2 regions of the Paenibacillus sp. B46(2026) genome follow, and region 2 is predicted to be linked to the other one. Evidence: a T-box and tRNA genes for the amino acid it is inferred to sense, from the RefSeq annotation. Region 2 holds a T-box; the other holds one or more tRNA genes.

Evidence for each region. A T-box is a leader RNA that pairs with one kind of tRNA and senses whether it is charged. The one in region 2 lies ahead of trpS (tryptophan--tRNA ligase), so its partner is inferred to be a tRNA-Trp.
Region 1: it has a tRNA-Trp gene. The T-box ahead of trpS (tryptophan--tRNA ligase) is inferred to sense a tRNA for this amino acid. The anticodon was not compared.

Annotation. Positions count from the first base shown of each region.
Region 1 is NZ_CM165907.1:5,661,098-5,663,927, forward strand. Features, by position in the region: gene AC1S8V_RS25105 (class I SAM-dependent methyltransferase) at 1-867, opposite strand, end outside; tRNA gene AC1S8V_RS25110 (tRNA-Leu) at 1,036-1,114, opposite strand; tRNA gene AC1S8V_RS25115 (tRNA-Cys) at 1,121-1,194, opposite strand; tRNA gene AC1S8V_RS25120 (tRNA-Gly) at 1,201-1,275, opposite strand; tRNA gene AC1S8V_RS25125 (tRNA-Gln) at 1,280-1,354, opposite strand; tRNA gene AC1S8V_RS25130 (tRNA-His) at 1,377-1,449, opposite strand; tRNA gene AC1S8V_RS25135 (tRNA-Trp) at 1,479-1,552, opposite strand; tRNA gene AC1S8V_RS25140 (tRNA-Tyr) at 1,559-1,644, opposite strand; tRNA gene AC1S8V_RS25145 (tRNA-Thr) at 1,654-1,729, opposite strand; tRNA gene AC1S8V_RS25150 (tRNA-Phe) at 1,750-1,825, opposite strand; tRNA gene AC1S8V_RS25155 (tRNA-Asp) at 1,921-1,998, opposite strand; tRNA gene AC1S8V_RS25160 (tRNA-Met) at 2,025-2,098, opposite strand; tRNA gene AC1S8V_RS25165 (tRNA-Val) at 2,116-2,191, opposite strand; tRNA gene AC1S8V_RS25170 (tRNA-Glu) at 2,259-2,330, opposite strand; tRNA gene AC1S8V_RS25175 (tRNA-Ser) at 2,340-2,431, opposite strand; tRNA gene AC1S8V_RS25180 (tRNA-Asn) at 2,435-2,510, opposite strand; rRNA gene AC1S8V_RS25185 (23S ribosomal RNA) at 2,579-2,830, opposite strand, start outside.
Region 2 is NZ_CM165907.1:781,668-784,497, reverse strand. Features, by position in the region: gene AC1S8V_RS03715 (DMT family transporter) at 1-672, shown strand, start outside; T-box leader at 700-1,017, shown strand; gene trpS (tryptophan--tRNA ligase) at 1,158-2,150, shown strand; gene AC1S8V_RS03705 (GerAB/ArcD/ProY family transporter) at 2,220-2,830, shown strand, end outside.

The DNA of each region.
Region 1 (2,830 bases), 2.0 Mb from region 2:
TTTACCAAACCTTGCTCCACGTGAGAAGGTCACCATACTATCCTTATATGTATCCCGGATATACTTCTCAGCCAGTCTGAGGGAATCTTCATCTGTTGGTAACTCATACGTATTAAGCCATTCTGGCAGCTTCTCAATAATCTCTTCCACCGGCACTTCAAATGAGTTAACTTCTCTTGTAATGATCATCGTGTATGAATAACCCTTCAAATATAGTAATTGTTGGATATATCCCATATCACCAGCCTTATATGAAGAACTGATCCCAAGTACATCCTTAAGTTCATCCATTAGTGTGTGTTCCTTCTGTCCCGCTATAGTGCTTATATACACATACTTACGAGCACAGTTGATCGCCATCTCAATTGTTTCCCAATCCGACATGGCCGGGCACATGGAAGCAAATGCAAAATCATATTTCTTCTCCCAGCCTTTATCCTGAATGGAGATTTCCTCAAATCGCTCTTTCACGATTTCGATATTAGATTCCAGCTCTGAAGGTATCGTTTCTTTCATGAGTGAGACAAGCAGGTCAGAAGGCTCAACAGCGGTTACCCTTGCTCCCTTTTCAGCAAAAGGAATGGTAAATATGCCTGAGGCCGCTCCAATGTCCAAAATGGACAAGCCCGCGAACTCTACTCCCTGGTTTTCAATCCAGCCCATAATGCGCTCAGACCGCTGTTTTCCTTCTTCAGTAAACGATTGTGCATGATAATCTCTGGCCCACCGCTCAAACGCTTCTTCTGTATTAAATGGTGCACTTTTCTTCTTATATTTTGAACTTCTCGGACGATTCATCCATGCCTCTTCCCATACAGAGAGATTGAATAACAGGTCTGTATCCGGTATATTTTTTTCAGTAGTCACTTTACTTCACTCCTTTATATTAAAGACTTCACTTATCTACAATATACCGGATATAATCATACGTCAATCTTTATTAAAGTCCAACTTTTCTTACTATGCAAAAATCATTTCTTATAAAATAAAAATAGCCCCACAGATTGCATAAGCAATTCGTAGGGCTATTCAATATACCGGCGAGAGGACTCGAACCTCCACGGTTTCCCACTCGATTTTGAGTCGAGCGCGTCTGCCATTCCGCCACGCCGGCATATACTGGAGGCGCCACCCAGATTCGAACTGGGGATAAAGCTTTTGCAGAGCTGTGCCTTACCACTTGGCTATGGCGCCATATCTTGGAGCGGACGACGGGAATCGAACCCGCGACCCTCGCCTTGGCAAGGCGATGCTCTACCGCTGAGCCACGTCCGCATAATGGCTGGGGATATAGGATTTGAACCTATGCATGACGGAGTCAAAGTCCGTTGCCTTACCGCTTGGCTAATCCCCAATAAAAAATGAAAAAACAAAGGGGCGATCGAGGGGAATTGAACCCCCGAATGCCGGATCCACAAACCGGTGCGTTAACCACTTCGCCACGATCGCCACAAAAAGTTAATTTTCTAAAATTTAATTGGCAGGGGCAGCAGGAATTGAACCCACACCAACGGTTTTGGAGACCGTTGTTCTACCTTTAAACTATGCCCCTAAAAACTGGTGGAGGATGATGGATTCGAACCACCGAACCCGTACGGGAGCAGATTTACAGTCTGATGCGTTTGGCCACTTCGCTAATCCTCCAGGATTACATGGTGCCGGCGAGAGGACTTGAACCCCCAACCTACTGATTACAAGTCAGTTGCTCTACCAGTTGAGCTACACCGGCATATTAAATTGTTTTAAAAATGGTGGCTCGGGACGGAATCGAACCGCCGACACGAGGATTTTCAGTCCTCTGCTCTACCGACTGAGCTACCGAGTCATAATAAAGTCTAATCTCATTTCCTTACACTTTATATAGGGCATCAGTGCCATACAGCAGATGTAGCGAACATTTTGCCTCATGTAAAGATTAAATGGCGGAACCGACGGGATTCGAACCCGCGATCTCCTGCGTGACAGGCAGGCATGTTAGGCCAACTACACCACGGTTCCAGATCACTTTCTCAAGGAAAGTCTAATTGCGGGGGCAGGATTTGAACCTGCGGCCTTCGGGTTATGAGCCCGACGAGCTACCGGGCTGCTCCACCCCGCGTCGTTATAAAAGTTATATGGTGGAGGCTGAGGGGATCGAACCCCCGACCCTCTGCTTGTAAGGCAGATGCTCTCCCAGCTGAGCTAAGCCTCCGAACAACACATTTATGATCTTACCATAATCTTATTGTAAAAATCAACTTCTTTTTTTGAAGTTAATATGACCCGTAGGGGATTCGAACCCCTGTTACCTCCGTGAAAGGGAGGTGTCTTAACCCCTTGACCAACGGGCCTTAATATTATGGCGGAGAGAGAGGGATTCGAACCCTCGAGACGCTTGTGACGCCTACACGATTTCCAATCGTGCTCCTTCGGCCAGCTCGGACACCTCTCCATATGGCTCCCCGAACAGGGCTCGAACCTGTGACAACTCGATTAACAGTCGAGTGCTCTACCAACTGAGCTATCAGGGAATATGCTTCAGAGATCGTTCTCTGAAAACTAGATTCGAAACGAAACCTGCGAATTATCACTTGCATATTTGGATAAGCCCTCGACCGATTAGTACTGGTCAGCTCCATGCATTGCTGCACTTCCACCCCCAGCCTATCTACCTCGTCGTCTTCAAGGGGTCTTACATACTGGGAAATCTCATCTTGAGGGGGGCTTCACGCTTAGATGCTTTCAGCGTTTATCCCTTCCGTACATAGCTACCCAGCGGTGCTCCTGGCGGAACAACTGGTACACCAGCGGTACGTCCATCCCGGTCCTCTCGTACTAAGGACAGCTCCTC
Region 2 (2,830 bases):
GCCTTTGGACTCGTATCTTCCAACTCATCGGAAGCCGGTATTATTCAGGCTATGGCCCCTGTATTCACACTCGTTCTCGCTTCAATCTTCCTGAAAGAACGCACATCAACGATGCAGAAGCTGTTCCTGCTTTTATCTGTTGCTGGAGTGGTCTTTATTTTCATAATGCAAGGAAGCGGCATGTCTGGGGGTAACCTGAAGGGTATTGCATTATTGCTACTATCCACGGTCTGTTTTGCAGGGTATGGTGTGCTTGCAAGACCATTAACCCAGAAGTATAAACCAATGGAATTAACCTGGGTCACACTGATGGTTGGCTGTATTGTATTTAACGCCGCTTCCCTGATCCGACATGCGTCCAGCGGCTCCATGATGGACTACATCAAACCACTTGGAGATGCATCCTATCTTGGTGCACTCGCTTATCTCGCGATCCTCTCCACCATGATCTCCACCCTTCTCGCGAGCTATGCCCTGACCCATCTGGAGGCATCCCAGATGAGCGTATTCAGCAATCTGTCCACACTCATCTCCATCGTAGGAGGTGCATGGATACTGCATGAACCCGTTGGTAGCTATCACTATATTGGAGCATTGCTAATCATCGCCGGTGTACTCGGCACCAATATGAGCGGCCGCAAACACAGGCTGGTCAGTGGAATCAAAGCGTGATATAATTCTGGAAATTGTAAACATTTGTTATCCACGATGATGAAGAGAAGTACGTATGTCAGGATGCTACAGAGAGCCGGCGGGTGGTGGAAGTCGGTGCATCGGATATGTGGAAATGGGCTTCGGAGTTCCAAGTTGAACAAAGTCTGTATCCGTTACCATGAATACAACTTTCAGTAGGCGAGGCGGCATGTCCAGCCGTTATCCATGGACAGGATATCGATAAAGGCATAGATCCCTATAGACGGGTTTCCTGTGTAGATGCCTTAATCCGTATCCCTTAAGTGGGCCGCAACAGAGCGGCCAATGAAGGTGGCACCGCGAGGCATAAGCTTCGTCCTTTATTCTGTTCCCTACCGGGGAATGGGATAAAGGACGAAGCTTTTTTTATTTTTTTGCAGGCTGAAGGGAGGTGATGGTCGTGGAAGATGGCTGGTGGCGACAGCTCAACGTTGAAAAATTACTCAACCAAAGGAGAACAAACCATGAACAAAAACAACGATATTATTTTGACAGGGGATCGAACTACCGGACAGCTTCATCTCGGCCATTACGTAGGCAGTCTGCGCAGTCGGGTGCAATTGCAAGAAGAGTACAAAACGTATATTTTACTGGCAGATGTTCAGGCTCTCACCACCCATTATGATCAACCTGGGTTGATTGCGGATAGTGTACATCAAGTCACGTTGGATTACCTCGCTGTAGGCATTGATCCGAACAAGGCTACCCTGTTCATTCAATCCATGATCCCGGAAATTGCGGAATTGACCGTGATCTTCTCCATGTTTGTTACCGTCAATACACTACGGCATAACCCGACCATCAAGAGCGAAGCACGTGATCGTGGATATACGGACCTGTATTACGGATTTCTCGGATATCCGGTCAGTCAGGCTGCAGATATTACATTCTGCAAAGCAACCCTTGTTCCGGCAGGAGAAGATCAGATTCCTCATATTGAGACAGCGCGGAAGTTGGTTCGTCGATTCAACGAGCTATATGCTCCCATTCTGCCTGAACCCCGCATTCTGACCGGAGAGCGGCTTGGTGGGCTGGATGGCGTCGGTAAAATGAGCAAAAGCATGGGTAATGCGATCTCATTAAATGCAAGTCCAGAAGATGTAAAAGCCAAATTGACCAAGGCCAAAACGGATCCTGCCCGCATCCATCGTTCTGATCCAGGACATCCGGATATCTGCCCTGTTTTCGCCTATCATCAGCTTTTCCGCAAGGAGAACGTAGACGAAATACATGCCTGTTGCAGTCAGGGGAGGATTGGATGTAAAGATTGTAAACAGATGGCAGGTGAAGCCATCAATGATCTGCTTGCTCCTTTTCGTGAACGACGGAATTATTATGAACAGCGAGAAGATCAAGTGAAAGAGATTCTTATTGAGGGGACACGACAGGCCAGGAAAACGGCCCGGGAAACGATGTTAGAGGTACGAGAAGCCATGGGTATTCGTTATTTCGATTGACAGTATGAAGCGATCCAATCACGTTAACACTGCTGAGGACAGTCTATTGGGAAAAGGAGACCCCTCAGCATGAAACGAACACAGCCTTCTTTTTTACAAGCCATGATGTTAATCATGTTATCCGTTGGTCTAATCTGCCACGTTCTGATTATTCCTGCCCTGTTGTCTGCGGCTAAAAGGGATTCCTGGATCTCTGTTCTTTTGTCTACAGGACCCTACCTTGTATTTGCGCTCATGCTTGCCTATGTTTCTCGTTTTCTCCAGCACCAAACGTTGCATGATTGGCTAACTTCCCATCTGGGTAAGCCTCTTGGCTTGCTTTTACGGATTGGAAATAGCCTCTTTTTTCTGTCCGTCATCTATTTCACCTTACACGATACCACCACTTGGGCCAAAACCAGTTACCTGACGGAAACTCCTACATTGGTTACCAGCATTGCGCTCATGTCGCTCTGTGCCTATGCGGCTTATAAAGGCATGCGCTCTTTGGCTTTCACAGCAGGATTGATCCTGCCACTCGTTGTACTGCTTGGCTTCTATGTTGCGATTGTGAATACCCAATATAAGGATTACAGTCGTCTGTTCCCTGTGCTTGAACAGGGCTGGTATCCCGTGTTCCATGGTATGGTTTATAGTCTTGCAGGCATGTTTGAACTGCTGTTCATCTGGTACATACAACC